DNA from 3 places in the Aliivibrio sp. A6 genome. Region 3 is predicted to be linked to each of the others. Evidence: predicted binding sites of a transcription regulator. Region 3 holds the regulator's gene; each other region holds the start of a gene.
What was found. The regulator MetJ, encoded in region 3, represses methionine synthesis genes. The targets are predictions, from matches to a motif close to TTAGACNTNTANANGTCTAA.

Region 1: a site for MetJ is predicted at 9,216-9,235, ahead of metA (homoserine O-acetyltransferase MetA). Genes of this name have one in related genera too.
Region 2: a site for MetJ is predicted at 1,001-1,020, ahead of metN (methionine ABC transporter ATP-binding protein MetN). Genes of this name have one in related genera too.

Annotation. Positions count from the first base shown of each region.
Region 1 is NZ_JARACR010000004.1:145,379-156,696, forward strand. Features, by position in the region: gene PVK70_RS04115 (lysine decarboxylase CadA) at 1-1,832, opposite strand, end outside; gene cadB (cadaverine/lysine antiporter) at 1,950-3,284, opposite strand; gene PVK70_RS04125 (alanine/glycine:cation symporter family protein) at 3,942-5,411, shown strand; gene cadC (lysine decarboxylation/transport transcriptional activator CadC) at 5,492-7,114, opposite strand; gene PVK70_RS04135 (VOC family protein) at 7,690-8,109, shown strand; gene PVK70_RS04140 (YeeE/YedE family protein) at 8,187-8,618, opposite strand; gene PVK70_RS04145 (YeeE/YedE family protein) at 8,628-9,044, opposite strand; gene metA (homoserine O-acetyltransferase MetA) at 9,271-10,209, shown strand; gene PVK70_RS04155 (anaerobic C4-dicarboxylate transporter) at 10,465-11,318, shown strand, end outside.
Region 2 is NZ_JARACR010000009.1:106,620-117,937, reverse strand. Features, by position in the region: gene PVK70_RS07805 (hypothetical protein) at 1-139, opposite strand, end outside; gene gmhB (D-glycero-beta-D-manno-heptose 1,7-bisphosphate 7-phosphatase) at 368-919, opposite strand; gene metN (methionine ABC transporter ATP-binding protein MetN) at 1,175-2,209, shown strand; gene PVK70_RS07790 (methionine ABC transporter permease) at 2,199-2,876, shown strand; gene PVK70_RS07785 (MetQ/NlpA family lipoprotein) at 2,915-3,724, shown strand; gene tsaA (tRNA (N6-threonylcarbamoyladenosine(37)-N6)-methyltransferase TrmO) at 3,820-4,518, shown strand; gene PVK70_RS07775 (proline--tRNA ligase) at 4,667-6,382, shown strand; gene PVK70_RS07770 (ABC transporter substrate-binding protein) at 6,760-8,436, shown strand; gene PVK70_RS07765 (ABC transporter permease) at 8,508-9,410, shown strand; gene PVK70_RS07760 (ABC transporter permease) at 9,429-10,193, shown strand; gene PVK70_RS07755 (ATP-binding cassette domain-containing protein) at 10,204-10,938, shown strand; gene PVK70_RS07750 (ATP-binding cassette domain-containing protein) at 10,940-11,318, shown strand, end outside.
Region 3 is NZ_JARACR010000006.1:116,797-128,114, reverse strand. Features, by position in the region: gene priA (primosomal protein N') at 1-1,490, opposite strand, end outside; gene rpmE (50S ribosomal protein L31) at 1,730-1,948, shown strand; gene PVK70_RS05905 (malic enzyme-like NAD(P)-binding protein) at 2,143-3,390, shown strand; gene PVK70_RS05900 (MalM family protein) at 3,511-4,335, opposite strand; gene PVK70_RS05895 (carbohydrate porin) at 4,407-5,753, opposite strand; gene PVK70_RS05890 (alpha-amylase family glycosyl hydrolase) at 6,160-8,181, opposite strand; gene metJ (met regulon transcriptional regulator MetJ) at 8,298-8,618, opposite strand; gene PVK70_RS05880 (O-succinylhomoserine (thiol)-lyase) at 8,803-9,969, shown strand; gene PVK70_RS05875 (bifunctional aspartate kinase/homoserine dehydrogenase II) at 9,969-11,318, shown strand, end outside.

The DNA.
Region 1 (11,318 bases), on a different contig from region 3:
TCAAACGCTTTGAACATTAGCTCTGGTAAACGGTATTGACGAGTTAAGTCATGAATGCCTTGTGCCAGCTCTTGAACTCGCATGCCTTCGTAGAAACTTGGATCTTCGTTGTACAGTGAAGGAAGGAAGTTTTTCACTGTTAAGTTTAGATCAAAGCCACGTTTAAAGTCAGTTAATGCACGCAGTAATTGCATTGCTTTTGATTTATCAATACCGATAGAGAATAGGAACAATAGGTTATATGGACCCGTTTTCTCTACTACGATACCGTGTTCATCTAAGTATTTAGCAACGATTGATGCAGGAATACCTGTCTCGCTCATTTCGCTATTTTCGTTCATTCCTGGAGTTAATAGCGTTACTTTGATTGGATCAAGGTACATGTGATCATCATCGATGTCTTTGAAACCGTGCCATGTATCTTTTGGATCCAGTTTCCAACATTCTGTTGTATCGATGTTTTCTGGTTGCCATACATCAAAGAACCAGCTGTCACTTTCACTTTGTAGACGTTTGATCTCTTTACGGAAACGAATCGCACGATCAATTGAATCTTGGATTAGTTTCTTACCTGTATTACCACGCATCATTGCCGCAGCGGTTTCAGTTGATGCAACAATACCGTATTGAGGTGATGTTGATGTGTGCATCATGAACGCTTCGTTGAATGATTCTTTATCAAATTCACCTTTTACGTGGATCATTGATGCTTGAGAGAACGCAGCCAATAATTTATGAGTTGATTGTGTTTCATAGAACACTTTACCCGGCATTGCTTCGCCACTCATACCACACTTACCTTCATAAATTTTGTTGAAGTTAGTGTAAGGAACCCAAGCACTGTCGAAGTGAATGTATTTAGTATCTAGCGTTTCTTTGATGTATTGAGTGTTGTACAACAGACCATCGTAAGTTGAGTTAGTAATAACTGCATAACCTGGCATGGTTGCGTTTGGTGTTGCTGCTACTTTTTGTTCAATCACTTCACGAGTGAATTCACTTTGTGGAATGCCACCTAAAATACCGTAAGCGTTACGCGTTGGGCGGAAATAGATAGGCGTAACATCACTCATCATCATCATGTGAGTTAGAGATTTGTGACAGTTACGGTCAACAAGTACTGTGCTTCCTGCAGGTGCTGAGTACATACCTACAATTTTGTTTGATGTAGAAGTACCGTTAGTTACGATGTAAGAGCTGTCTGCATTAAAGGTACGAGCGATGTACTCTTCAGCTTCTTTATGAGGACCTGAGTGATCAAGTAATGAACCTAGTTCAGGCATTGAGATTGATACATCCGCTTTAAATGCGTTTGGACCGTAGAAATCATAGAAGATGCTGCCAGCAGGACTTTTTTGGAAAGCCGTGCCGCCCATGTGACCCGGAGTACAGAAGGTATATTTGCCTTCTTCTACGTATTTGAATAATGCCTTAGTAAAAGGAGGCATGATTTGGTCTTTGTATTCTTCTGTCGCTTGATTGATTTTCAGTGCGATGTCGTCAGCCATATCTAGGGCATATTCGAAGAAATGTAGATTTAGACGTAAATCAGTTAATGAAATATCTAATGTTGAATGTTGGTTTGCAAATGCATATAGCGGCAATTTTTCATTCAACGTATTAATTTCAGTACATAGGTCTAGTGAGTACTTATCCCAATCGAATAACACACCACAAATACGTGGGTTCATTTCAATCATTTTATATAGATCTTGTGCATCTACTGGGTAAACCACTTTATAGCCTGCTTTTTCTAAAGAAGCATGCAATTCGCGAACTGGCTCTTCTTTAAAGAAAACACCTGAGTGATTTAGGATAGCAAAAATATTCATTTTATATCTCCAAGACGAAACAAGGCGCTCCCCATCTTTTTGATGGTGAGGTAGTGGAGCGCCTGAGGGTAAAATTATTAAGTTGGTAGCGTTAAGTGTTTACGCTATCGAGTGACATTAATGGGCAGCAGCTTCAGTGCTTACGTGTTGCTCTGATTGTTTCAGACCCATTTTTTTTGCGTAGAACATAAGGATGACAAGTGACACGATAAAGGTTGCAGTTAGTGTTGCACCCTCTGCACCAGCCAGTGCAATCATGCAGAATACACAAGCAATACCAGAGAAGAACATGGTAAAGCCGCTGCGTGTTGTCATACCTTCGAATCGAATTAAGTTAATGCTTGAGTAGAAGTAAGGAAGCATTGTTAGTAGTACAGCATCAGTCGTTAACTGATTAAATAAATCCGCAGTGTGAGCTGATTGAGAACTGAACACAGTTAACGCAATCATTAGTGCTGTCATTTTAAGTGATGCTAAGACTAAGCCTTTTTTAGCAACACCGTTTTTATCAGTTTCACCGTAGATTTTAGGGAAGTTACCATCGTGAGCGGCACGTTTACCTGCTTCACCAACTAACATCATCCAAGAACCCAGTGATGTGAAACATGCTAGGGCTGTAAATGCCGCAACAAATGGGGCTGACCAACTACCGAAAATCTCAGTGGTTGCTAGAGCAAATGGCGCACCTGATGCTGCAACTTCTGCTGCTGGGAACATGCCACTGATTACTTGAGTTGATAGGATATAAATCACACCCGCAATCGCTGTACCTAACATTGTTGCTAGAGGAACGGTGCGTTTTGGATTTTTTACCATACCAGATGATACCGCTGCTGATTCAACACCAACAAAAGACCATAAACAGATAAGCACAGCACTGATAATAGCGTGGCTACTTGTGCCTGAAGATACATTCCAGTTTTGGTTATATAAAGCAGGATCAAAGTGAGTCCAACCCACAAGACCAGTCCCCACAACAGGAATAAGGATAAGACCTAAACCTAAAGTACAAAGACGACTTACCCAGCTACCACCTAGTAAGTTAACTAAGGTAAATAACCATACTGATGCAATCGTCGCGGCAGCTGCAGGGATAGGGTCATTCAAAGCAGGGAAGAAAACAGATAGGTAAGAAACGCCAGTAATAGCAATGGCTAAGTTACCAATCCAGTTTGCGTGGTAGTAAAGGACACCGGTTTGGAAACCAAATACAGGAGAGACTTCACCTGCATAAGCAATTGGGCCACCTTCTTGAGGGTTTTTCGTTGCTAAGCGGGCAAAAACAAACGCCAAACTTAATGCACCCACTAAACAGATAATCCAACTAAAGATGGATACTGAGCCAACTGCCGCTAATGAAGAAGGTAATAGTGCAATACCACTCCCCATCATGTTGCCGGCAACAACACCCGTACAGGCAATTAAGCCAATTTTTTTTGTATTCGATTCCATAACATCTCCAGGGATTATCGAATGGGCTCTATTATTTAGCCCGTGATGCGAAATTTTATTTAAGAGGGCGAGATGTTATTTAGACGGAGCATGCAAACTCTGTTGGGGTAAATACACAACATCCCGCTCGAATGTTGAGATGAAGATTACGCCCAATGAATCGAAAAAAAATAAGGATAAAATTATCAATAAAATAATGATAAAAAAATAAAGAAGAAAACTGATAAGCGAAGATGGCCAAAATTAAATTACGATTACTTTCAATAAGTTAAAATTTCAACTTTAGATTTAATTAAAAAAAACAAAAAATATAAACCTCTAATATTGATAAGAATAAGGGTTTATTTATGACCTTTATCTCTTCGTTATAAAAATACTAACCAACTAAAGACCCGTTTTTTTTCATGGTTAATTGAGTGAGAAAATTTCAATGAAAAAATTGTAAATATTTATCGCCACACGTAAAAAAAGTACGACATATTGTTTCATTATGATTGACTAGCTAAAGTCGACTGAACTATATTAATCGCCGCAAATCCTTAGCAAACGATATTTTATACAACTTTATAACAAAGTTACTTATATTTCTTAAAGATTGGCATTTCGTTATCCATTGTTTAGGAAAAATAAATTAACGATTAATAATAAGGAAATTTCATGACAAACACAGATTCAACGCTAATTGAGTCAATGAACGAGGCGTTAATGTCTGTCATTGGCACTATCAATGGCCTTCTTTGGGGACAAGTCCTCGTTTATCTTCTTGTTGGTGTCGGCATCTACTTCACGGTACGTCTTGGCTTTATTCAACTACGCCAGCTTGGTCACTCAGTTAAAATCTTACGCAGCGGTCAAGAGATCGACAGCGGAATCAGCTCTTATCAAGTATTTTGCACCTCTATGGCAGCTCGCGTGGGAACGGGTAACATGGCAGGTGTGGCAGTCGCTTTAACCGTTGGTGGCCCTGGTGCTATCTTCTGGATGTGGGTTATCGCTCTATTTGGTATGGCGACAGCATTCATTGAATCGACACTGGCTCAAGTATACAAAGTGAAAGACGTTGACGGTCAATACCGCGGCGGCCCTGCTTACTACATGGAAAAAGGCCTTGGTCAACGCTGGATGGGGACACTTTTCTCTATCTTCTTAATCATCGCTTTTGGTTTAGTGTTCAACGCGGTTCAAGCAAACACAATCACCGATGCTCTGAATCACTCATTTGGTTTTGATAAAACTATCATGGGTGTGGTAATTGTTGCGGTTTCTGGCTTCTTTATCATGGGTGGTTTACGTCGTGTTGCTAGCGCATCATCGAAAATCGTTCCTGTAATGGCAATTGGTTACCTTGCGATTGCACTAATTATTGTAGTGATGAACATTACTGAAGTTCCTGCAGTATTAACGCTTATCGTTAAGAGTGCATTCGGCTGGCAAGAAGCGGCGGCAGGTGGTGTTGCATACACTATCGCTCAAGCAATGCAATCTGGTATCGCTCGTGGTCTATTCTCAAACGAAGCGGGTATGGGTTCTGCTGCTAATATCGCAGCAAGTGCAACACCAAACCCTAACCACCCTGCATCACAAGGTTTTGTGCAAATGCTAGGTGTTTTTGTTGATACGTTAGTTATCTGTACTGCTTCTGCTGCGATGATTATGCTTTCTGGCGTAATGGACCAGCCAGATGCTGCTACGGGTATCAGCCTTCTTCAGCAAGCACTAACTAACGAGTTAGGCGGCTGGACAAGCTACTTTATGGCACTAGCTATTCTTCTGTTCTGTTTCACTTCTATCATTGCAAACTACAGCTATGCTGAAACAAACGTAATGTTCTTGAACGGTAACTCTAAGAAGGGCTTATTTGGCTTCCGTCTGTGTGTGCTAGCAATGGTTATGTTCGGCTCAGTAGCTTCTCTGCCTGTCGTATGGAACCTAGCTGATGCTTCTATGGGTATGATGGCGCTAATCAACATTGTTGCTTTAGTTCTACTGTCTAAACTAGCAATCAAAGTTATCAAGGATTACGAAGTTCAACTTAAAGCAGGTAAAACGCCTGAGTTTGATAGAACTAAGTTCCCTGAACTTGATGACCTAGACGGTGCATGGCATCCAAAGAAAAAGAAAGCATAATCTACTTTAGATAACCTACTTTCATAAAAACAAAAAGCCCGCCGAACATAAGTTCGACGGGCTTTTCTTATTTATACCAATCATCCCAGTAAACGAACTTCACTTGGATTAACCGCTCGATACATAAAATAAGCGACGGTCTCTAAGTCACTATAGAACGCAAGATTTTCACTTAACATATAAGTTTCAAGAGACGTATCCATAAAGAAAGCTCTGCTGTATGCATCTCCTGCTTTATCTAAATTCCCATTCAACTCTGCTAACTTCCCTTCTAGTATGTATGAGAATGCGGACTCTCTATGCTTAAATGCCAAGGTTAAATATTCAGCTGCAACCTCTTTGTTATCTTGCTTAATTGCTATCATTGCTAGTGCTTCATAGATACGAGAAGGCAACACCTCTTCATTTAACGTCGAATAACGTAATGCTAGGTCCTGACTTAACTTTTCGATCTTAGTGGTATTATCATCGAGATCCAATTCAGGATTTAACGCAGAGAAAGCATTATAAGCAATGTATAACTCTGAAAGTACATAATCATTATTTGGCTCAGCTAACGAAATTTTCTCTAATAAATCAATCCCTTGTTCAAACTCTGCGGGATCAGACTGATTAATAAAATGATTCGCTCGAATAAGCATTTCAAGTAAGCCATGCTCTTTCGGTAAACCAAGCATCAATCTATCCATCTCGGCTTCTGTTATTTTGACATTAAGCGCGCTCATTAAATCTAAAGAAGACTGACGTAATACATGCTCAAGATTTGCATTAGTCATTAAATATTGACGGCTAAACAGGACTCGATTTGAAGTATTACTGCGATACTCTACATCCAAATACGTTTTATTTTGCTGCTCCTCAACACGAACATTCACCGCTTTCCCAGGCAATATCCCAGTGGTAAAAGTCGTTTTGTTTAATTGAACGCGATAGTCACCAATGCTTGCTAAATCAGCCATTAATTTTTGGCTTATTCCATCAGCGAGAGACTCAGTTTCATTGTTATCATTTCGACTAGTATGAAAGGTAAATTCAATTAAATCAGTATCAATAGCTTTGGTAATATGTGTTGATGTTTGTTGATAGGTCACAGAAAAGATAACGGCTATTAATACAAGAATTAAAAAACCATCAAACGCGAGTAGCTTCCAACGATGTAAGCTATTAAAGCTTTCACCTTGTTTTTTCTTTTCACTATTTACGTGATCTGAAATTGCCGTTACAGAACGAGTAAGTGGCGCAGCGGGAAAAGGCAATACACTCTGCGATTCTGTTTCTTGGTGTTGATGTATGTCTTGCGAATCACCATCTGATGACACTACGTTCTCTAACGGTAATTTTGCACCATCACACGGCTTCCAATATGGGGTATCTTCAAGACGAACCTGATGAGTTTCAGCAACCAGTTTATACCCTCGTTTAGGCACAGTGACTAAATAGCGAGTATTGTCTAATCGACCATCACGTAATATTTTTCGTAGCTCAAATACTGATTGCGTTACGACTTGGTCAGTGACAAATGCACCATCCCAGACGTGCTTAATCAGTTCATCACGACAAAATACTTCCCCGGAATGCTGGGCTAAAAACTGTAATAAGTTGACTAAACGAGGTTCGACTGAGACTTCCCTATCTTGGCGATACAACTTATTTTCTTCAATAACTAGTGTCCAGTCATTAATTTGAAAACAGATCCCGACCATAAGATACTCATAATTAATTAGGTATTAATATAAAACGAGTGAAATAAACGCCTCAAAAATAATAATCTTTAGCGTGATATTTACGTCTATATAAAATGAAAAATTGATTATAGATAACCCTAACTCTCTTTTATATGAGATTTCCCTTTCAAAAATGAAATCTTAGGATCCAAGCAAAGGAGAACGGTAAAAAATAACGCCAATAAATTATAAGATCATGATTTTCAAAATAAAAAAATACCAGTCTATAGAGCCAAACGTTGTATGATTCACTATTGTTTTTTTATCCACTCGATTAACAGTTCGGTTGTTAGTATGAATGAAATTCATCCAATATGAATACAACATAAATAGGATATAAATAGATTAGGAAATCTCAACTCATCATTTTTTATACATTTAAAATAATAAGGATAAATAAAAGCTAAAAAATTATTAATATATCCACCAACTAAGAGAAATGGATCTCCGCATACCTTAAGAAGAAAACAAAAAATAAACGGTTGACCTACAGTTAAGTTGAGGTTTTAAAGTGAACGGACATTAACAAGATAAGTCAATGACAAGGAGTCTCTATGACACGATTTGAACACGCAAATATCACAGTACTCAACATCGATGCCGCTACTGCTTTTTTGCTAAATGCAGCACCCGACTTTCGTATTAAAGTAGATAATACATTTGATGATGGGCGTCGCTGGGCTCATATTGGTAATTCCCACTGCTATTTTGCTCTACAAGAGCCACATGAGATGAATAGTTCGGAAGACACGCGCCATCCATATCAAAACATAGGGATTAATCATATCGGCTTAATCGTTGAAGATTTAGACAAAATCCAAGAGAAACTGCTGGCTTTAGGGTATGAGCAGAATGGAGAGATCATGCGAGAGAAGCATGGCAGACGCTTATATTTTTATGATAAAGCACACTTTGAATGGGAATTAGTCGAATACAGTAGTGATAAAGAAGAAGAACGCTATTTCTATGAGTAAATAATAGGTTATCCGTACTTAAATAAATGCAAAGGAGCTAATGCTGAGATTAGCTCCTCCTTGAGGACGGTTCGGTGTTATGTATTTCGATTAAGAATAAAGTGAGTACTTCCTAACCCTAACATCATGGCAAAAATGAATATAACAACATCACCATTTCCAAGGCCTAAACTTGATACCGCAGGCCCAGGACAAACTCCAGCAATCCCCCAACCTAGACCAAAGATGGCTGCACCTGATAGTAATTTCGCATCAATTTTTTTGCTGGTAGATAAACAAAATTCTTCAGCATTGAGTGGTTTTGCTTTTGATTTAATCAATAGAAAGTACGCAGGCATGAACACCAATAGCGCCCCTCCCATTACAAACATCAAGCTTGGATCCCAGTGACCAGCGACATCTAAAAAGCCAATCACCTTTGCAGGATCAGCCATGCCAGATATTGCCATACCTAAACCAAATAGAAGGCCAGAGATAAGCGCAACTAAACGAAACAATACATTATTCATAACCATCCCTTAGTAAAGTACATGCAATCGAACAAACACAGTTATCGCTGCAACAAACATGAAGACTACAGTGGCAACCATTGAGCGAACGGATAAACGCCCAATACCACAAATACCATGGCCACTTGTGCAACCATTACCTAAACGAGTACCAATACCCACCAGTAAACCTGCAACAATAAGCATACTGATTGAAGTTTGATATTCTTTTGGCACTTCCGCGCCTAAAAAATAAACCCCAACTAAACTACCACTTACCATGCCAATAACAAATAACCATCGCCATGCATAATCGCGTTTTTTCGGTGTCATTAACCCTGTAAGTACACCACTAATACCCGCAATTTTACCGTTAAGTAAAAGCAGTAACGTTGCAGATACACCTAGCAACATACCGCCAAATAAAGAGCTCCATGGAATCGTCATCACTACACCGTTCGGTTATTTATTAAACACATATATTTAGAATACGGTCCAAATTAATATTAGTCAACCCTTAATTAGTAGATGGTAAATTAATTATCACTAAAGTTGTTATTGATAAAAAATTGAAATGAACAAAACACAGCCTCGACACTCAAGAAGGAATAAGGTAGTTTAGGGGTATAGACGTATAGAATGCTACAGATAAAAAATAACTTAAGGATAAGTTGTGCCGATAAAAATACCAGATCAACTCCCTGCTGCTGAAATATTGCGTGAAGAGAATATCTTTATCATGCAAGAATCTCGTGCCACCACGCAAGCCATTCGTCCTTTGAAGGTGATCATTTTAAATTTGATGCCAAAGAAGATTGAAACAGAAACTCAATTTTTACGCTTACTCTCTAATAGCCCACTGCAAGTAGATGTAGAGCTATTACGCATTGATAATCGCACCAGTAAAAATACACCAACCGAGCATTTAGATACTTTTTATCGTCAATTTGAAGGCATTAAAAATCGTAACTTTGATGGACTGATCATCACTGGCGCACCATTAGGTTTAGTGCAATTTGAAGATGTGATTTATTGGGATCACTTACAAACCATTATGACATGGGCAAAAGATCATGTAACTTCAAGCCTCTATGTTTGTTGGGCTGCACAAGCTGGCTTAAAACTGCTTTATGATTTACCAAAACGTACACGTAAAGAGAAGTTATCCGGCGTGTATAATCATGATAATCTCGATCAGCACCACCCTATTTTACGAGGTTTCGATGATCAATTTTTAGCGCCTCACTCTCGTTACGCTGATTTCTCAGCTAAATATTTAAGCGAACATACTGATTTAGATATTCTAGCAACGTCTGAACAAGCTGGGGTCTACTTAGCAGCAACTAAAGATAAACGAAATGTGTTTGTTACAGGTCATCCTGAATACGACTCTTTTACTCTGCATAATGAGTACATTCGTGATCTTGGTGAAGGCATGGAACCAACCATCCCACTAAATTACTATCCTGATGACAATCCTGAACTCCCCCCTAAAGCAACGTGGCGCAGTCACGGACACTTGCTGTTTTCTAACTGGCTCAATTACTGTGTTTACCAACAAACACCGTACGATCTTGAGCATTTCTCAGAACAAAACTTCACTCGAGATTAATCTAATTTTGGGTATTAGCTCTTAGTTAATACCCAAACCCCAACATATGATAGCTAATACAATCCGATAGGTAGCGCCCATTTTTTCTTTTTTTGATAAAAAATGACCTTTCATTTAATTCAGATCAACCAAGCCTCTATTTATAAAACCAACAACAATCTAAATGAGAACTCGCTCAATTAAACCCCATGAAATATAAGGTATTAATGTCTGTAGTTGATTTTAATTATAAATAAAATTTATGCAGGTGGATCTATGTTGTATTTTGAATTTCTCTTTTTATTACTCGTACTCTATATCGGTTCCCGATTTGGTGGAATTGGCTTAGGGGTTGTCTCTGGGATTGGTTTGGTGATTGAAGTCTTTATCTTCAAAATGCCACCAACCTCTCCGCCAGTCACCGTCATGTTAATCATTTTAGCCGTTGTTACTTGTGCCTCTATATTAGAAGCGGCAGGTGGGTTGAAATACATGTTACAAGTGGCTGAGCGGATCTTAAGAAAGAACCCTAAACGCGTCACCATCATTGCCCCTTTTGTTACCTATGCAATGACATTCCTACTAGGTACTGGTCATGCTGTTTATTCTATTATGCCTATCATTGGTGATGTGGCATTAAAGAATGGCATTCGTCCTGAGCGCCCAATGGCCGCGGCTTCTGTCGCTTCTCAAATCGCTATTACAGCCTCACCTCTTTCTGCTGCGGTTGTGTATTATCTAGCACAACTAGTGGATATTGACGCTTCCATTACTCTAATGTCTATCTTACTGGTAACCGTGCCTGCCACGCTATTCGGTACATTAATGTTAGCGCTTTACAGCTTACGCCGTGGTAAAGAGTTAGAAGATGATGAAGAATACCAAGCTCGTTTAAAAGATCCTGTTTGGCGTGAAAAAATCTTAAATACAACATCAACTTCTTTAGATGAGAAACTACCAACAACAGCACGCAACGCAGTACTTATCTTTTTAGGTGCGATTGTTTCTATCGTTGTTATCGCAATGTGGCCAGAAGTGAGAACGATCACCGAAGGTGGTGCGCCAATCAAAATGTCTGTTGTTATCCAAATGATGATGCTGGCGTTTGGTGGTGTCATTCTATTGGCAAC
Region 2 (11,318 bases), on a different contig from region 3:
AAAGGATTTCTTGCTGTTGTTCATCCGTTAATAAATCCCATGTATTCACAGTCTCATCTACGGGCGTTTTTTGATGACATAGAGCCTTTGGCTGATCATTACCTAAAAGCAGATTTGAACTTTTATCAACATTATTCATAACAACCACCTTAGTTTACAACTCTACTCATTGAGTTATTTAAAATCCATTTACATAATTAACTTTAAGTAAATTTCTATAATAAAGATACACCCTTTAGCTCTTAAAAGTAAGACAGAAAGAAAAAGCTATTTTAAAACAAAGTAATAACATAAAAAAACGCCTACAGACTTCTCCATAGGCGCTTAATTACATTCTATTTTCTGATTAACTTAGATAAAAAAACACCTAAGCAAAAAGGAACTTAGGCACATCAGCAATACTATCAAGTACCGTAGTTGCTAACGCTTCACCTTCTTCAGTTACTGGTTTACCGGTACGAACAAGGATACGAGTACCAACACCCGCAGCTTGTGCTGCCATCATGTCTTCTTTCTTATCGCCGATCATGACCGAGTTTTCCATATCGATGTCTAGGAAACTCTGTGCTGAGTTAAACATCCCTGGATTTGGTTTGCGGCAATCGCACTCTTCTTTGTATTTTTCTACTGTTGCTTCTGGGTGATGCGGACAATAATAGATACCATCAAAATCAATACCGTGATCAGCAAAGTTCCAATCCATCCATTCAGTTAGGATTTCAAATTGCTCTTCAGTAAACATACCACGAGCAATTCCCGATTGGTTTGTTACTAATACAAGTAGGTAACCCATGTCTTTGCATTTTTTAACGGCATCAAATACACCATCAATATATTCAAAGTCATCACGCTTATGAACATAGCCACGATCAACGTTAATGACGCCATCTCTATCAATAAATACCGCTGGTTTGGACAAGGTGAAACCCTCTAAATAGTCAAATCGGTTAATAAAAAATTATCGCACGCTTTTGCTTTCTTAGCATCATAATTTATACGTTTAGCCGTCTAGACGTAAAAATACCTATTGACTTAAATCAATATCCGAAATAGCATCAGTAGGATATAAAAAATGAGAGATCGCTCAGATTTTTTAACCTTGGTTATCTTTCTATTTACACTGGCTTTCTATTTACATTAGCTCCCTATTTAAAAATGCAGTTCAAGGCGAATCATGATTGAAATAAACCGCGTTAATAAGGTGTTTTATCAAGGTGCAAAGGAAATTAATGCCCTTAAAGATATTAACCTACATATTGCCCAAGGCACCATCTTTGGTGTAATTGGCTCATCAGGTGCAGGGAAAAGTACGCTGATACGCTGTGTAAACATGTTAGAGAAGCCAACTAATGGTGAAGTGATTGTTGATGGTGTTGATTTAACAAAACTGTCTTCAAGCGAGTTAAGCAAAGCACGCCGCAATATCGGAATGATTTTCCAACACTTTAACCTTCTTGCTTCACGAACTGTATTTGAAAACGTAGCTCTACCTCTAGAGTTAGCGGGAAAATCAAAACAAGAGATCAAGAAAAAAGTCACTGAGCTATTAGATTTGGTTGGCTTAGAAGATAAGCACCACACTTATCCTGCAAATCTTAGTGGCGGTCAAAAGCAACGTGTTGCTATCGCTCGTGCGCTTTCAACAGATCCAAAAGTACTGCTTTGTGATGAAGCAACCAGTGCGCTTGATCCTGCAACAACAAAGTCAATTCTAGAGCTAATCAAAGATCTAAATCGAAAATTAAATATTACTATCCTAATCATTACCCATGAAATGGAAGTCGTAAAAAATATCTGTCATGAAGTGGCGATTATCGGTGGCGGTGAGTTAGTTGAAAAAGGCATTGTGAGCGATATTTTTGCTCATCCTAAGACCAAACTTGCACAAGAGTTTATTCGTGCAACATTAGATTTATCAATTCCTGATGATTTCAAATCTCGTCTACAAGAAACCTATGTAGAAGGCAGTTACCCTCTTATTCGTTTGGAATTTACTGGTGCCAGTGTTGACGCCCCTGTTATTAGCCAGATCTCTCGTGAATTTGACATTGATATCAGTATCTTAAATGCAGATATCGATTATGCTGGTGGCGTTAAATTTGGCCTTATGCTAGCGGAATTTTTCGGTAACCCTGAATCAACAGCGCAAGCAATTGCATTCTTACGCAATCATCACGTAAAAGTAGAGGTATTAGGTTATGTCATTTGATGTGATTTCTGCATGGCTTGATTTAAACAGCAAGCTGTTATTAAACGCAACAGGCGAAACCCTTTATATGGTTGCGGTTGCTGGTATTGTTGGTTTTGCTATTGGTATCCCTCTTGGTGTTGTTTTACACATCACTAAAAAAGGCGGACTAATGGAGAACACGGCGTTTAACAGCGTACTTGGCGCTATTGTAAACGTAGGTCGTTCAGTACCTTTCTTGGTTCTAATGGTTGCCATTATTCCGGTAACAAAATTGATTGTTGGTAGCTTTATTGGTACGACAGCAGCAATTGTTCCACTAACTATTGGTGCTATCCCATTTGTGGCTCGTCTGATTGAAGGCGCATTAATTGAAGTACCAAGTGGCTTAGTTGAAGCAGCACAATCTATGGGCGCAACACCGCTACAAATTATTACTAAAGTATTGCTTCCTGAAGCACTACCAACAATCTTAAATGCAGTGACTATCACTCTAGTAACGCTAGTTAGCTACTCTGCAATGGCAGGTACGGTTGGCGGCGGCGGTTTAGGTGATGTTGCTATTCGATATGGTTTCCACCGTTATGATTTAACTATCATGGCTGTGACTGTTGTAATGCTGATTGTTTTGGTTCAAATCATTCAATCTGTTGGTGATTCTTTAGTTAAAAAAGTCGATCACCGTTAATTTTATTTAATATGGAATTCATTTTTAAGGAGTAAATAATGAAATTGAATCTAAAAAAACTGGCAGCAGTTGCTGGCCTAGCATCAACACTTATCCTAACTGGCTGTGGTCAAGAAGAAGCAAACACAAACTCAATTAAAGTGGGTGTAATGGCGGGTGCTGAAGCGCAAGTTGCTGAGGTTGCAGCTAAAGTGGCAAAAGAGCAATACGGTCTTGATGTTGAATTAGTAACTTTTACCGATTACGTAACACCAAACGCAGCATTGGATGATGGTTCTATTGACCTAAATGCATTCCAACACAAACCATACCTAGATCAACAAGTGACTGATCGTGGTTACAAAATTGAAATCGCTGGTAATTCATTTGTTTACCCAATTGCTGGTTACTCTAAGCAAGTAACTTCAGTTGACCAAATTGAAGATGGTGCACGTATTGCGGTACCAAACGATCCAACGAACCTTGGTCGTTCTTTACTTCTTCTTCAAGAACAAGGGCTAATCACATTACGTGATGGTTCTGGTCTTGCTGCAACGGTTCGTGATATTACGGCTAACCCTAAAAACATCACTATTGTTGAGTTGGATGCAGCACAGCTTCCTCGCTCTCTTGATGATGTAGCACTGTCTGTAATCAACACAACTTACGCAAGTAGCCTAAACCTTACACCTGAGAAAGATGGCATCTTTGTTGAAGATAAAGACTCTCCGTATGTAAACCTAATTGTTGGTCGTACTGACAACGTAAACACTGAAAACGTAAAAACGTTTGTTAAAGCGTACCAATCAGAAGAAGTTTACCAAGCAGCACTTAAAACATTTAAAGGTGGCGTAGTTAAAGGTTGGTAATCCCCTTCTTTTAATAAGCTAACCTACAAAAGGTTGACGTGAGAGCGTCAACCTTTTTTAATATCTAAAGATTATTATTCATAAAGAATACTTCAATGACTTATCACATCGATCCTGTTGGTTTTATCCAATCACCTTACAAAGAAAAGTTTGCCGTTCCTCGTCAACCTCGCTTAGCACCTAGCGCCACATCTCGCCTAAAATTAGTGGGAGAGGCTAATTCACCAGAAGCCGTTCGTGGAATTGAGCAGTTCTCTCATCTATGGTTATTGTTCTTATTTGACCAAAACTTAGAGGCGGGATGGAGACCAACGGTTCGTCCACCACGTTTGGGAGGCAACGAGCGCATTGGTGTGTTTGCTTCACGTGCGACCTTTCGTCCCAATGGCATTGGTATGTCAGCCGTCGAATTAAAAGGCGTGGTTCAAGAAGGTAATCAAACCTATTTAGAATTGGGCAGCATTGATTTGGTGGATAACACACCAATCATAGACATCAAACCTTACATCCCCTATTCCGATTCTATCCCTGATGCACTCGGTGGTTTTGCAGAGAAAGAACCTGATGTTCTTAATGTGTATTTATCAATAGAGGCCCAAAAATCACTTAGTTCACACCCACAGAAAGCGCAGATAGAAGCGGTCATAAAAGAGGTTCTTGGACAAGATCCACGACCAGCTTATAAAAAAGGGAAAGCTGATAACAAAGAATATGCGGTAAATTTGTTTGATTTGAACGTAAAATTCACTGTAGATAGCAATTCGATCACGGTAACTGCAATTGATCGCTTTTGAGATCGCTTTTAGGCTGATATCATAGAAAGCTTAATTTTAGATTGATCCTGTTCTCATTAAAGAACATACCATAACTAAGATTGAACTCTCGATTTAACTGTTTAAGTCGAGCTATTCCAATATTCATAACTAACAAATGGATGAAAACATGCGCACTAGCAAATACCTTCTTTCAACACTGAAGGAGACTCCAAACGACGCAGAAGTAGTTAGCCACCAGCTAATGCTACGTGCAGGTATGATCCGTCGTCTAGCTTCAGGTTTATATACTTGGCTACCGACTGGTCTACGTGTATTGCGTAAAGTCGAAAACATCGTTCGTCAAGAGATCGACAATGCAGGTGCAATCGAAACTTTGATGCCCGTAGTTCAACCGTTTGAGCTTTGGGAAGAAACAGGCCGTTCTGAAAAGATGGGTCCTGAGCTTCTTCGCTTTACTGACCGTCATGTTCGTCCGTTTGTACTTAGCCCAACAGCTGAAGAAGTTATCACGAGCCTTGTTCGTAACGAAGTTAACTCTTACAAGCAACTTCCACTAAACTTGTACCAAATCCAGACTAAATTCCGTGATGAACGTCGCCCACGTTTTGGCGTTATGCGTGCACGTGAATTCTGCATGATGGATGCGTACAGCTTTGATATCGATAAAGAAGGCCTACAAAAGTCTTACGATGCAATGCACGATGCTTACTGTAAAGCCTTCGACCGTATGGGTCTTGAGTACCGTCCAGTATTGGCTGACTCAGGCGCTATCGGCGGCAGTGGTTCTCAAGAGTTCCACGTACTTGCTGAAAGCGGCGAAGATTTAATCGCATTCTCAACAGAATCTGATTACGCAGCTAACATCGAAAAAGCAGAAGCTCTAGCACCAACAACTGAACGTGCTGCTCCTACTCAAGAGATGACAACGGTTGATACACCAAACGCAAAAACAATTGCAGAATTGGTTGAGCAACACGGTATCGCGATTGAAAAAACAGTTAAGACATTATTTGTTAAAGCATCTGATGAAATTGACGCTGATATCATCGCTCTTATCATCCGTGGTGATCACGAACTTAACGAAGTTAAAGCTGAAAACCTAAAAGAAGTTGCTTCTCCACTAGAGATGGCTGACGAAGCACAACTTCGTGACCTAATCGGCGCTGGTGCTGGTTCTCTTGGTCCTGTAGGCCTAGAACTGCCATTCATCGTTGACCGCTCTGTTGCAGTAATGAGTGACTTTGGTACAGGCGCAAACATCGATGGTAAGCACTTCTTTGGTGTTAACTGGGAGCGTGATGTACAGCTTGGTCAAGTTGAAGATCTACGTAACGTTGTTGAAGGCGATCTAAGCCCATGTGGTCAAGGTACTCTACAACTGAAACGCGGCATCGAAGTCGGTCACATCTTCCAATTAGGCACAGCCTACTCAGAAGCAATGAACTGTGGCGTGCTTGATGCTAACGGTAAAAACTCTATCCTTGAGATGGGTTGTTACGGTATTGGTGTTTCACGTGTTGTTGCATCAGCTATCGAGCAAAACAACGACGAATACGGCATTGTATGGCCAGAAGCGCTTGCACCATTTACGGTTGCTATCGTACCGATGAACATGCACAAATCTGAGCGCGTTAAAGAAGCAGCAGAAAAACTGTATGCAGAACTAACAGCAATGGGCATCGATGTACTATTTGATGACCGTAAAGAGCGTCCAGGTGTTATGTTTAAAGACATCGAGCTTATCGGTATTCCACATACGGTTGTTATTGGCGACCGTAGCATGGATGAAGGTAACTTCGAATATAAAAACCGTCGTGCAAACAGCAAAGAAGTGGTTGAAATTGCAAACATCGTTGAGCACATTAAAGCTCAATTAAGCTAATTTCATCACCTTTTAAATACCAAAGGCTAAGTAGATTTACTTAGCCTTTTTTATATCCATGAAATAATGTTACTTTTACTCATTTATTTCTTGATTACTTTACATCTACTGATAGAATCCGCAGCAACAAGATCGCTCTCTTTTTTTACCGTTGTTCTACGGCTTGCGATTTTTATATACCGATGAATTTAACTCTCTATTTGTTAATACCATCAAATTCGATCTGATATTATTTACCATCAATCTATACGTATTTAGCACTATAACAACTAATGTGTAATTACCTTTTTATTAAGGTGCTTCGTATTGTCTCAAATATAACTGAATCAACAATCGTTATATTCGTGTGATGAGTTTAGATCGCCACTTAATTTCTAATGCAGTTCGTAAATGCATTCTCTCATTTACCTGCACTACTTCTTTTATATTGGAAACAAGTTGTGAATACATTATTTAAATTAATAAATGGAAATAAAAATCTATTCATTTATTTTCTATTTCCATTAATCATTTCTGTTTTTACTACGTTCAGTCTTTCAACATTCGCTTCTGAACCTCAAGTTAAAAAACCAGATATTTTAAAAGTTGCCCTTGGTAGTGAACCCGCTTCCGGCTTTGACCCGATCCTTGGTTGGGGTAAATACGGCAATCCGTTATTCCAATCTACCCTATTAAAAAGAGATAAAGAATTAAATTTTGTTGGCGACTTAGCGACAAAATGGCGCTTAACCAATAATAAACTGACCTGGATTGTCACTTTAAGAAATGACGTTCAATTCAGTGATGGTACTCCACTGACAGCAGAAGATGTCGCTTTCACTTACAATCAAATTTTGCAGCAAAGCAGCACCCATGATCTCAGTGCATTAAAAATGGCAGAGCCTTTAACTCCTTATTCGGTAGCCTTCCATTTGACTCAATGTGACATTACATTTCTAGACCGATTCTCCTCTATTGGAATCGTTCCAAAACACGTTTATCAACAGCAAGATAATAGTTTTCGTTATGGCTCATCCCCGGTAGGCTCTGGTCCTTATGTCCTAACCAAGTGGGTAAAAAACCAGTACGTTAGTATGAAATTGAATCCATATTATTATGGGAAAACACCTCATTTCTCACAGTTAATCGCTGTTTTTGGAAGTGAAGAGTCTCGTTTTATTCAACTAAAAACACACCAATTAGATTTAAGTGTTGTACCTCAACGCTATGCAAATCAAACACTCAAAGGCTATAAGCTATGGTCAGTACCGACACTAGATAATCGTGGTATTGTCTGGCCAATGCACTACAACAAAAATGCTGAAATGACTTACATCACAGCCGACCCTGCCATAAGGGAAGTATTTGATTACTTAATTGATAAGCAATTAATTGTAGATAAATTATTAGATGGTTATGCAACACCTGCGTATTCCATCGCAGATAATATGCCTTGGGGTTTGGATACCCAAGATATTACTTCTAAAAAAGTAAACCTAAGCCATGCTAACGCTTTGCTTGCACAAGCGGGTTGGAGTGACAGTAATAATAATGGGACGCTAGATAAACAAGGTCATGAAGCTTCTTTTTCTCTGCTCTATAAAGCAGGAGATAGTGTCAGAGAACAGTTGGCATTAGCAATCAGTTCAATGGCGGCTAAAGTCGGTATTAACATTAATGTTAAAGGTCTCGAATGGAATGATATTGCCCTCCAAATGACGACAACTCCCGTCCTTATGGGCTTTGGTAGTCACTCTGCAAGTGAAGTAACTTATGTTTATCACTCTCGTTATGCGCATACTGATTTCTATAACTCCGGCGGTTATCGAAATCCACAGGTCGACTCAGCGATTGATAAAGCCCTTAAAGCACCATCATGGGATGCATCATTGCCTTTTTGGCAACAAGCACAACAGCAGATACAACAAGATCGCCCATGGACTTGGTTAGTTAATATCCAGCACCTTTATATGGCTAAAAATTGCTTAGATTTAGGAAAACCAATTACTGAACCACATGATCATGGCTGGCCGCTAACCGCAAATATCGAAGAGTGGCGTTGGACGTGTCAATAAACACCCAACATTCAAGTCGTGTGTGCGTAAGTTTAACTCGCCTTGTGATTCAACTGTGTTTGGCTCTTGTAATGATAACGCTACTCTTGGCCTTATCACCGATTGATCCCATCAGTGCGTATTTTGATGGTAACGCGCTCGCTGTGTTTGGCGAGCGAAAAATACAGCTTATCGAACAACTAGGCCTAAACCAAACCGCCTTGGAGCGCATGATAGATTTTACAACGTCATTACTGTCAGGTGATCTTGGTTACTCTTATCACTATCAAGAGCCAGTCAGTGAGATCATTTGGCAACGCAGTCGTTATTCCATCATGCTAATGGCTAGCGCGAGTGCTTTATCACTTATCCTTGGCTATACCATGGGGCTGTTACTTGGTTTATTTCCGACAAAGAAATGGAGTAACGTTTTTACTCACATTACATTAATGATGAATGCCATCCCTAGTTTTTGGGTTGGTTTAATCCTAATCAGTGTTTTTGCTATAAAATTAGTTTGGTTTCCTATCGGCGGTGTTTCTCCTTTAGGAATTGATCCTGAGAGTTTATCTTTATATGAAAAAGCACCTTACTTCGTATTACCATTAGTGACCTTATGCTTTAGCTTAATGGCACCCATTATTTTACATACGAGAGAAAAGGTCATTGAAGTGAGTCATAGCCAGCATGTGCAATATGCTCGCCTTCATGGTCAATCTATTTTCTCTATTGTTCGGTACCATTTATTAAGAAACACCCTGGTCCCAGCTTTAGTCATTCAATTAGCAGGGTTCTCTGAATTATTAAGTGGATCAGTCATTGTTGAAACCGTCTTTAATTTTCCAGGCATAGGGCAAACCTTAGTAAAAGCAGGCCTTAGTGGAGATACGCCACTGCTGCTGGGGATCACTTTTTGTTGTGCCATCTTTGTTTTTATCGGTAATGCCCTAGCCTCGCTACTCAGTAAGCGGCTCTCTTTGTCCGCCTCATTTTAACCTTAAAGAATATTTATTATGTTAAAGAAGCATCTTCCTTTAACCTTATTTTGTCTTTTATTACTGATTTCCCTCTCTTGGCAAAATAATGGCGAGAACATTGATTTATTCAATAAAAACCTTATGCCAAACGCCCATTATTGGTTTGGAACCGACTGGTTAGGCAGAGATGTCTTTAGCCGAACTCTCAAAGCGCTTTTATTCAGCCTTGCTATGGGAGGGCTAGCCTCTCTCTTCTGCTCATTGCTTTCGATGTGTTTGGCTTTGATTGGAAATATCAATGCAACTTGTAGCTACCTAATTAATACTCTAATTGATGTATGGAGTGCTTTACCACACATCTTAGTCATGATTGTACTGTCCATTTTAGTTGGTGGTGGTTTTGAAGGGTTAGTGGTTGCTATTACCTTTAGTCATTGGCCTAAATTGACGCGCTTGCTTAAAGTTGAAATTGAACAGTTACGCCAAAAGCCTTATGTATTGCATTCACTGGCTTTTGGGCACTCTAAATTGCACAGCTATGTAACGCATTTAACGCCTCACCTTTTGCCACAAATGCTAACCGGAATGTTAATCTTATACCCTCAAGCATTAGTTCATGGTGCCGGATTGACGTTTTTAGGCTTTGGTATTGAACCGTCCACGCCCTCCATGGGGGGAATGCTCTCTGAAGCAAGTAAATACTTACTTAGTGGCCAATGGTGGCTGGCTTTATTCCCGGGGATAATGTTAATCATTAGCTCATTACTGCTGATGCAAATTGGCGCTAATACAAGAAAATAAGGAGCTGGCAATGATTCAAATTAGTGCACTACATATCAAACAAAAAGATCACCAAATCCCGCTGCTCAGCAACCTTTCTTTATCTATTGATAAAGGTGAAGTTTTAGCGATCATCGGAGCCAGTGGTTGTGGAAAAAGTGTATTAATTAACACCATTATGAACTCCCTCTCCTCTGATTTCAGCGTCACAGGAGAGATTAATATTGATCCAACAGTACAAATGGCTTTAGTTCCACAGTACATTGGTGCTTTAAATCCGACAGCAAAAATTGGTTCCCAACTAGCGCAATTTGACCCTACAAAAAAATGGTATCAACGCAAAAATACAACCGCTATTCATAAGGCTCTCACTTTTGCTCAATTACCTCAATCTGTCGCTAGTTTGTACCCTTATCAATTATCAGGAGGTATGGCGAAACGTGTGCTCTCTGCGCTGGCTTTCATTCAAAACCCAGACGTTATTATTGCTGATGAACCAAGCTGTGGTATTAATGATGAATATGTTGAACCTTTATTTCAGCACTATCAACACCTCGCTCATAATGAGAAAAAAGGTGTCATCATCATCAGTCATGACTTAAAACACGTTATTGATATTGCCGATCGAATTCTTGTATTAAATAATAATGATGATGGAAACCAACTGTCATCCATAGAGTACACGAGCCCAAAACACATTAAGGAAGGAAAAAGCCAACCATACAGCCAAGCGTTATGGAAAGCCTTACCTAGCCACTGGGAATAATATGATTCAATTACTTAACACCTGTATTCACTACAAAAATAAACCACTTTCGCTGCCCAATATCAACCTAGAACAGGGAGAGATTCTTGGACTCTCAGGGATCAGTGGCAGCGGTAAATCAACCGTCGCCATGCTATTGGCTGGTTTTATGACTCCTAACTCAGGGAGTGTAACGATACCTGAATACAACAAAAATACACCTAATCCAGTTCAATGGATTGGCCAACATCCAGAACGCTCATTCAATCCTAAGTGGACATTATTACGATCTTTAAAAGAGAGCTTTCGTGATAATCCTTTTGATGAATACTTAGAGCGCTTTAGTATTGATAAAGAGTGGTTGTCTCGTTATCCAGCAGAGCTATCTGGCGGACAGCTAC
Region 3 (11,318 bases):
TGTGTTTCAAGCTGTTCTGTTCCAACGCCAACAGAGATCAATTGAGTCGAACCACAACCCTGACATTGATGAATAATGGGTTGCTGTGAACCACAGTGGTGGCAACGAATTTCATTGCTATGTTGATGAAAAGTATAATAAGCATCGCAACGTTTACATTCTGCCATCCAACCGCACTCGTGACACATGAGTGCAGGAGAAAACCCTCGGCGGTTTAAAAACAACATGACTTGATTGCCCTCAGATAAGTGTTTTCTCATTTGAGCAATTAAAGGGGCAGATAAACCACTATTTAAATACAGGCCTTTTACGTCTAATACGCCATGGCGAGCTGGAATTGCCGTACCTGCACGTTTGGATAACGTTAGGTGGTGGTATTTACCGACTTTCGCATTGTGCAGCGTTTCGAGTGCTGGAGTTGCCGAGCCTAAAATAATAGGGATGTTATCTAAGTTGGCACGCATCACTGCAAGATCGCGAGCGTGATATCTCATGCTATCTTGTTGTTTATAAGAGGCATCATGTTCTTCATCGACAATGATGATCCCAAGATCATGAAAAGGCGTAAATAGAGCTGAGCGGGTGCCTATAATTATGCCTGCGTGATTGTCTCGTGCGGCTAGCCATGAATTTAAACGTTCAGTGTCATTAAGACCTGAATGAATGACATCGACAGGAACATTAAAGCGACGTTTAAAGCGATTGATGGTTTGTGGCGTTAAGCCAATCTCAGGAACCAAAACCAGAGCTTGGCGGCCTGCTTTTAGAATGGGCTCTAATAATTGTAAGTACACTTCTGTTTTACCAGAACCTGTTACACCATCCAGTAAATAACAGCCGAACTCAGGACTTGCATTGACGGTTGCAATTGCAATAGCTTGTTCTTCATTGAGCTGTGGTTTCTCTTGGGTTACCTCAACATTGCGCTGCCAATAGCTCGGCTTTGGGGCAAGGGAGATTTCTTCAATCCAACCTTTATCTACAACCGCTTTTAATGTTGCCGCGGTGATCTCTTCTTCTAGCATTTGTTCATGGCTGCATGACTGATGACGAACTAAGTTCAGTGCTTTAGCTTGTTTTGGTGATCGAGTCAGTTTATTAAGATCTTGGTTTTTTCCTAATTCGGTTATTTGCCATGCCTTTAAGGCTGCAAAACTTGCCTCTCGACCTTTGCGTAACCAGGCTGGCATTGCATTCGCGAGGGTTTCACCTAGGGGATATTGATAGTAAGTACTGCCCCAGTTAAGCAATTTGTAGAGATGAGGAGGCCATAGCGATGCATTATCAAGCACCGCATCAATCCCTTTGAGCTTTTCTCGTGAGAATTCTGATTCATTGCTTAGTTTAACCACCACACCGATTAAGCGTTGACGCCCAAAAGGCACTTTTACACGGCCACCAATCACAGGAGCTTGTCCCGGTTTGATAAGATAATCAAACGAGCGATCAAGAGGAACGGGGAGTGCAATGTGGGCAATTGAATATGACATGGCTAACATTAATAAGAGATCAGAATGAGAATAGTCTACCCTTAGATAAAAATATCGCAAACTAGTAAAAAAAACGGCGAAAAAAGTAACAGATTAGTTGATTGATCGCTCCAGATTCATTACTATACGCGACCTTAAGTAAGCGTAATCTAATTATGCTTATTATTTTTGTTAAACTACGTGTGGTGTCCGGCATTAGAATCGGATGGCGACACGGCCTAAATTATTGAGGTTTTCCCATGAAAGCAGGTATCCATCCTGAGTACAAAGCTGTTAAAGCTACTTGTTCTTGCGGCAACGAGTTCGAATTCAACTCTGCACTAGGCAAAGACACAATCCACCTAGACGTATGTGGCGAATGTCACCCGTTCTACACTGGTAAGCAACGTATCGTTGATACTGGCGGCCGTGTTGATCGCTTCAACAAACGTTTCGGTGCAATTGGTTCTAAGAAATAATTACCAGTTTCCGATAAAAGAGGAGTCCTATAGGGCTCCTTTTTTTATGCCTGAAAAACGAGGGTGATCACATACCACATTCTGGTTGGTACGATGTGTAAGCCAAGACTATGAAGTTTGAGCTAGATCAACTATTATACAATTTACTGTTTTGAAACAATTCTCTTATAATTATTAGCATTCAGGAAATCACCATGTCAGAAGACTTTCGCGAACAAGCTCTCCATTATCACGCCTACCCAACACCGGGTAAAATTGAAGTTGCATTGACTAAACCTGCAGACACAGTAGAAGATCTTGCGCTGGCGTACAGCCCTGGTGTTGCTGAGCCGGTGCGTGAAATCGCGAAGAATCCAGATGATGTTTATAAATACACATCAAAAGGTAATATGGTTGCGGTGATTTCTAACGGTACCGCTATTCTTGGTTTAGGTAACTTAGGTCCTTTAGCATCAAAGCCTGTTATGGAAGGTAAATCACTGCTTTTCAAGCGTTTCGCAGGTTTAGATTCTATCGATATTGAAGTAAAACACCGTACGATTGATGAATTTGTAGATACAGTGGCTAATATTGCAGATACCTTTGGTGGCATTAACTTAGAAGACATCAAAGCCCCTGATTGTTTTGAAATTGAGCGTCGTTTAATTGAGCGTTGTGATGTACCGGTGTTTCATGACGATCAACATGGTACTGCGATTGTAACAGCAGCAGGCATGCTGAATGCAATTGAGCTTCAAGGTAAGAAATTGGAAGATGCGATCATCGTTTGTCTTGGTGCTGGTGCTGCAGCAGTAGCTTGTATGGAGCTATTAATTAAGTGCGGTGCAATGCGTGAAAAGATCTACATGTTAGATCGTAAAGGCGTGATCCACACTCGTCGTGATGACATTAATGAGTACAAACAACGTTTTGCAAACAATACCGATAAGCGCACACTTCAAGATGTGATTGAAGGTGCTGATTTATTTTTAGGAGTATCGGGTCCGAACCTATTAGATGCAGAAGATTTAAAACTAATGGCGGACAAGCCAGTTGTATTTGCCTGTTCAAACCCAGATCCTGAAATTAAACCTGAATTGGCTCACGAAGTTCGTGATGATCTAATCATGGGAACGGGGCGTTCAGATTACCCGAACCAAGTTAACAATGTACTTTGTTTCCCATTCATTTTCCGTGGTGCGCTAGATGTGCGCGCAAGCGTGATTAATGATGAGATGAAATTAGCGGCAGTAGATGCGATTCGTCAGTTAACAAAAGAGCCTGTACCTGCCGAAGTATTAAAAGCCGCAGGGGTTGATACGCTAGAATTTGGCAAAGGTTACATTATTCCTAAGCCAATGGATCCTCGTTTGCTTCCTCGTGTTGCTAAAGCGGTAGCACAGGCTGCGGTTGATTCAGGTGTAGCTCGTATTGAAATGCCAGAAGGATATATGGAAGCGTAGTTCGCTTTTGTTTTTCAGTTTAGCAAAAAGGCTTCTAACTAATTAAGTTAGAAGCCTTTTTTACTTAAATAAAAACTATATCAATGTGACTAATTCGATGAATTATTTATTACATTGGCATTATTTTTTGCTTTCTAAAGCTTGAACAAACGTATCTTGAGCATCTTTAATTCCTAATGCTTTAGCTTCTTCTAGTAGTGCTAATGCTTTAGGTATGTCGTTTGTTTTTACTGCTTCAGCAATGGCTTCTTTATAGAAAGTATGCGTTTCTGGTTGTGCTGATTTTATTGCTACTTTAGGTTGTTGAGGTGCTTGTTTATGCGCTTGTAATGAAAGCGTTTTTATCGATAGCTTTAGTTTACCAAAACGCTCATAAGCATAAGTCGGATCTGTCACCATAGGCATCGGTTCACCTAATTCTTCTGCTCTGATCCTTGCTGGGTGCTTCACCTTAATAGATTGACCTAAATATTCATTAGAAGAATAGATAATAAAATAAGGGGTTTTAGTTGCATCAAGTTGGAAATTTAATTGAAACTGAGTACGAGTAAACGCATCGGATGGTTTAATATCAAATTGGTCTAAACTTGTTGTATTTACAACGTTAAACTCATGATCGAGAGCAATGAGTTTAGGAGCAACAACCGAGTCATTAATCATTAAACTTGAAAGACGTAATTGTACTTTTCCTGAACGGTCGGATAATTTAAAGGCATTAAAATAGCTGTTTCCATCAGAAAAATGACCAATAGGTGAATCTTTATCTAATTGAAAATCGATATCTTCCGTTGTCGCCAGTTGTATCCAAGGGTATTGTGAAAAATCAGAGCAACACACTTCTGACGAGGTAATTGGAACCATTGGCTCTTGAATAACTTGAGTCGAAGAGCAGGCGGTTAAAGAAAGACCGATAAATAAGCTAAGTAATAATTTTTTGGTGTTCATCAAGACTCTCCATGATTCGACAAATAAACGCAAAAAGGCAGCCGATGTGGCTGCCTTTAATTTTAAAGTAATTAGAACCAGATTTCAGTGTGAACACCGATAATTGTTTCTGACTTACCATCTTTAATGCCAATTTGTTTAGCACTTGCTTCATCGTCAGCTGTAATGTAGCTCACGTATGGTTTGATTTGTGGGCGACCAAAGTAATCAGCGTTAACGGTAAATGCTGCAGCCAATTCAACATTAATAATGTCACTCTTCAGATCATCACCTGTACGTCCCCAGTAACCTTCAGCGCCCTCTTCGTGAGCGTAAGAGCCAGTTGCTTCAAGACGAAGATTCTCATTTACTTTGTATGATGGGCGTGCTGCAACAATATAGCGTTTAAGGTCTTTAGCGCCAAATAGCTCATCTAAAGCAGCAAAGTAAGTTACTTCAGAACCCATCTGCCAGTTTTCAGAAATATTTACCACACCACCAGAGGTAAAGAAGAATGATTCAGCATTATCATCACCGCCTGACCAGCTACCAAAGTTAACGCCACGGTTTTGAGCTGCGCCTTTACCGTAAGCGATCGCTGTTTGTGACCAACCATCTAAGCCGTAGTAGCTAGAGTTTAATGTGATAGAAGCACCGATACCATCGTCATGTTCAGCGTTAGCTTGAGTGATGTATTTAAAGTCAAAATCTAAGCTACCAAAACCAACATCAATACCGTAGTAGTATAAATCATGCGACGTTAGTGTTTGTCGACCGTCAGCTCCTGGACCCTTATTTATATCATCGTCTGTATCTGCAGCAACAATTGCAAAGCCAGCAGTATTTCCTGCAAGTTTAGTTTGGATACCAGCACCAACACCGGATGATTGTTTCCAGAATTCACCAGATAATGCACTTGCAGAACGGTTTAGGTAACGTTGACCACCCCAGATAGACGTATCTTCTCCTAGATATGATAGCCCACCAATTTCAACATAAGTTTCTTTTACTTCAAATTGTGCAGTTGTGTTGGCTTTTTGGCTACCAGGAGATGAGTAAGCGTAAGAGTTACCATTGCCGTATTCAGAGCGAACCACGAAATCAGACCAAACACCATTTGAATGTTCAGTGTGCTTTTTGATTACGAATTCAACTTGGTTAGTACTTTTTCCGTGCGTACCTGCTGTTTTATAATCAGGTTTACCAAATTCAGTATCTACTGTTTCGCCATCTACCATACGAAAGTTCATTGAAGCATAGCCGTGTACTTCCCAGCCATCTGAAATTACATCAGTCCCGTTCACTTTCTCAATTTTAGGTGCAGCAGCATCATCTCCAGATGTAACATCTAGAGCAAGGTCTGTTTCAGCAAGTGTTGCGCCAGAAAATAGAGCTGTAGAAACAGCAGCGGCAAGCAATGTGTATTTATTCATTTTCATCTTAAAATCCTATTTCCTTTTTAGAGGATATTTTGATTTGAAAATGTTTACTCCCAAATTTAATTCCGAAACAAGGCAGTGTAGGAAAGAGAAGTAAACATTTATTCTCGTTATTGAACGGGAAGCAGATTAAAAATAAATCACAATGTTTAACTCCTCCTCTTTTAATAAAAGGGAGGGCGTAGAGCTAGGGATGAGAAAAAATAGCGATAGGTCTTCTGTTGATAATAATCACACTTGGTAGGGTGTATTTAGAATATAAATGAGATAGTGCTCACGTGAGAAGATATTTAAAAATAGGAATTAATGTAAAAATAGAGGAAATAAAGAAAACAGGAAATAATCAGAAATGTGATCTAGCTAATAATTGACCTCATTAGCTAGAAATAGTTCACTTTATATTCGATTATTTACATTTAGAAACCATCATTGATTTTGGTTTTCCTTGAGGATTAAATTCTAAACTCCATACATAATTACCATCTTCAGGAAGATAGATCGCGGTATCTTGGCCGTAGCCACCGTTAATCAATGCATTCGATTGGCCTAGTTTTGGTGATAATCCATCAACAGTGTATTGAGCTCCCCAGTCTTTTGTTGCGTATTGCATTTTATAAGGACCTCGTTTTTCGTTTATCACTACTTGATAGATACCGTTTCCTTTATATTGATAGGATCTAGGTTCTTTGTGGCCCCAGCGAGAATCTGAGAAATCACCTACAAGGTATAGAGTGTCTTTAATGGGCGCATTAGTAATAGGCATTGTCGGATTATCACATTTGGCCATAAAACCGGTGCCATATAGGGTAATTTCTTTTGCTTCTACTTTCGGGCCTGTAGGGTTTGGTTTTTCTATCTTTAAAAATCGGCTTTCAAAGTTAGATAACGGAATGGTATATATCCCTTCAATGGGACTAAATTCTTGGTTAGTTAATAAGTCGACTAAATTACCTTTTGAACCTATCTGTTCAGCTTTAAGAGAAAGCGTTTGGTTCTGCTTTTGAGTGCTAACCATGAATAAAATCGTATTATTTTCTGCTTGCTTATGATCTACATATACCGCCTTATTAGCGATAATATTGGTTCTGACACCTTCCGATAACGCGGGGTTTTCAATACGTAAAGTCATTAACTCTGAGACGTAGGTTTTTAAGTTAAGTTGGTCAGGTGTTAGTGTTGCAGTAAGGCCATGAATTTTGGCGGATGAGCGAGCGATGTGGTCATCACATACTCCTTTAATAGCACAAGTGTCTTTATTTTCTTTGTTAGAGAAACCATCAACTTGATCGCCAATTTCATCTCCGTAATAAAGAGTGATAGGGCCGGTATAGGCTGCTTGGAATGAAAGGGCTGCTTTATGACGTAACCAATAATTCCTGTCACTTGGTTCTGCAATATCACCACGTTGTAATAAATCACCAAAGCGAACGACATCATGATTGCCTAGCATTAGGTTTGGCGATGCGTGTGAAGGGTAGAGTTCATGCATTTGCATTCCTTCATTAAGCCAATCACCGCCTTTATTTCCTACACCACTCTCATTGACGGCAAAGGTTTCAGCGACACGAAAGCGTAAAGGAAAATCAAAAGCAGAGCAAAGCGCTGGGTTTTGCTCAGTACCATAACCTGTTTCTGTAATATAGCTTTCGTTATTCCAGATCTCAGCCACCATGTAACCGAGCGGGTTAACTTGTTCGCCTTTATTATTAATATACGTCGTGTTTTGTGATGCATTATCAACGGCTTTTCTAATGTTTATCCAAGATTCAGTAGGGACTTGGTAAGCTTGATCTAATCGCCAACCATCAATCTTTAATTCGGATATCCAATAAGCTGCGACTTCAGAGTAAAAGTCTTCGCTCTCAGGATAGTCAACTGGATTATTGCTGCCACTCGGTAGTAAGCCTGATGGTGATGGCTTAATGAGGCCTTCTTTATGGTGACCAAATACACCATCAAATAAGACATACATTCCACGTTTATGTGCTTCTTCTACTAATTCTTTTGCTTTTTCTAATGTGCCAAAGCGAGGATCTATTTTAAAAAAGTCAGTAGCAAAATAACCGGTAGCATCGAGCTTATCTGCCCAATGATCTTGCCCCTCAATGGGAGCAGATTCAAAAATAGGCGTCATCCAAATGGTATTCATGCCAAGTGATTGAATATAGTCTAATGAATCAATGATCCCTTGCAGGTCGCCATTATGATGACTCGGACCATAGCCAGTACCGTGACCAATGTTTGGATCACCATCAACAAAGCTTTCCACCATAATTTGGTAGATGCGTAAATGATTACTTTTTTCCATCATCTGTGGATTACATTGATAGGCTGAGGTTGTTTGTGTTGTTTCTGAGGTTGAGCTACAAGCGCTCAGTAGAGAAGTAATAGCGAGTGCTATCGCTGTTTTTGCTATGTTATTTTTCACAGTTAATCCTTTATATTTATAGTAGGGCACTGTGATTGTTTATTAAGCAAGTAGAAATGTAATCCTCCTGATTTATAAAAAATGAGGAGGAGACAGGAGGCGGAGATGAAAGTTATTTACTCGTCGTCAAACGCTTCGAATTCAATGCCCATTGCGGTCATTAATGCTTTTGCTTCTGCAGGAATATCATCAGGGCGGTCTTTACGTAGATCTTCGTCTGTAGGTAAAGGTTGGCCTGTATAAGCATGAAGGAAAGCCTCACATAATAGTTCACTATTCGTTGCGTGACGTAGGTTACTTACTTGGCGACGCGTACGTTCATCAGTAAGGATTTGCAGTACCTTTGTTGGAATAGAAACAGTAATTTTTTTTACTTGTTCGCTTTTTTTACCATGTTCGGCATAAGGACTTAAATAGTCACCATTCCAATCAGCCATTGTTCACCTTCGTTCAGAATTATTGATGTTGAGTTAGAGTCTCTAATTCTAGCGATATTTACGGCTATAAGCAAAGATATATAGACGTCTAGAAGTATTGACGTCTCATTTTGTGGTGGTAAAGTAGAAGAATATAACTTATGGATTAGATTATACCACTGCTTAGCAGTTTGGAAGGGAAATTATGAGCGAGAGAAAACCGGCAACTATTGCAGTTCGTACTGGCATTGAAAGCGATTCACAACATAATGCGGTTGTGCCTCCTATCTACTTATCAACTAACTACAGCTTCCCTGAATTTGGTGATGTACCAAAGTACGATTATGCTCGCTCAGGAAACCCAACTCGAACACAACTAGAGACCACCTTATCTGATTTAGAGTGTGGTGCTGGTGCGGTTGTGACAAACTGCGGTACTTCAGCGCTTAATCTAATGGTTTCAGCTCTGCTTGGTCCTGATGATCTTATTGTTGCCCCTCATGACTGTTATGGCGGAACGTATCGCTTATTTAACACTCGCGCTAATAAAGGTGACTTCCAAACCTTATTTGTTGATCAATCGGATACTAAGGCTTTAGATGCCGCCATTGCTAAAAAGCCTAAACTTATTTTATTAGAGACCCCTTCTAATCCATTAGTTCGAGTGGTAGATATTGCTGAAATTTGTCAAAAAGCCGCAAAAGTAGGTGCTTTAGTTGCTGTTGATAACACTTTCCTTTCTCCTGTCTTACAGCAACCTTTAACGCTTGGTGCTGACTTTGTCCTTCACTCGACAACTAAATACATTAATGGTCATTCTGATGTTGTTGGTGGCGTATTAATCGCAAAAACACAAGCGCACGCAGATGATCTCGCATGGTGGGGAAATTGCATTGGTGCAACAGGCACTGCATTTGATAGCTACTTAACCTTACGTGGTATTCGTACCTTAGGTGCGCGTATGCGAGTGCATGAAGAGAATGCAATGGAGGTGCTTAAGTGTCTTCAAGAAGAAGCATTAGTAGGCACAATTTATCACCCAAGCTTACCTGAGCATCCGGGCCATGATATTGCTAAACGCCAACAAGCAGGGTTTGGTGCAATGTTAAGCTTTGAGCTAAATGGGTCATTAGAGCAATTAAAGGTGTTTGTAAAAGAGCTTAAATATTTCTCTTTAGCTGAATCACTTGGTGGAGTAGAAAGTCTCATTGCCCATCCGGGTACCATGACCCATAGAGCGATGTCTGATGAAGCGCAAGCAGAAGCCGGATTGGCTCCAACACTATTACGTATTTCCGTTGGATTAGAAGACAGCCGAGATCTGATTGCCGATCTTAAACAAGCCTTCCTTGTAGCAGCAGGAGTGAAATAATGACAGGAGTCGTCACGCGCCAGTTACATAAATTTGGTGGTAGTAGCCTTGCTGATCCGGAGTGTTACCGTCGTGTAGCTACCATATTAAAAGAATATTCTCATGATCATGATTTAGTGGTTGTCTCTGCTGCGGGTAATACAACGAACCGAATTTTAGAATGGTTTGAGGCACTATCAAAAGATGGTCGCCTTGCGCATGAAGTATTGGGATCCTTACGACAATACCAACAAGGTTTAGTCTCTGAATTATTGACCGTTGAAAATGCAGAGCCATTGCTTGAGGAGCTGCATAAGGAGTTGGTCGCTATTGGTCAATTATATGCTCCTTTGACAGAAGTTCAGCAAGCGGATGTACTTGGTCATGGTGAAGTATGGTCTTCAAGATTACTTGCTGCTTATTTAAATCAAATTGATCTACACGCTACTCCGCTTGATTCTCGTACTTTTTTACGCGCAGAGCGAGCTGCTCAGCCAGAGGTTGATCGCACACATTCTTGGCCATTATTCAAAGAGCAAATTGCTCAGCATCCTCATGGGCGTATTGTGATAACCGGGTTTATGGCTCGCGATCAAAAAGGAGAAACCGTTCTGCTTGGTCGTAATGGTTCAGACTATTCAGCAACCGTCATAGGCGCATTAGCTGAAGTTTCTCGCGTTACCATTTGGAGCGATGTCGCTGGGGTATTTAGTGCCGATCCTCGTAAAGTCGACGATGCGTGTTTATTGCCATTACTTCGTTTAGATGAAGCGAGTGAGTTAGCTCGGTTAGCTGCTCCTGTATTGCACAGTCGAACATTGCAACCTGTTGCTCAGAGTGCGCTTGATTTAAGTTTACGCTGCAGTTATCAACCAGAATCTGGTTCGACTAGAATTGAGCGAGTATTAGCTTCAGGGCGTGGAGCTAAAATTGTTACGTCACTTGAAGAAGTGTACTTAATTCAATTAGGCTTTGGTCGAGGGCAAGATTTTGAACGTGCAAAACAAGAGGTCCTTTCCCTTCTTACTCGCTCTCAGCTTCAGCCTTTGGCTTTAGAAGCACAAGCGGATCAATTTACATTATTACTTGCTTATACCTCTGAAGTCGTCAATGAAGCATTAGATGTATTACAGAGCTCTGCTGTTCATGCTGAGATTAAACTTAAAGAAGGCTATTCGATGATCGCTGCCGTTGGGGCTGGCGTGACAAGCAATGCTATTCATAGCCATGGTTTCTATCATCAGCTAAAAAACTGTCCACTTGAGTTTGTGTGCGAATCAGAATCTGGGTTAAGTTTGGTGGCGATATTACGCACGCTAGATACTACGCCTGTGATCAATGGCATTCATACGCATTTATTTCAGGCTCAG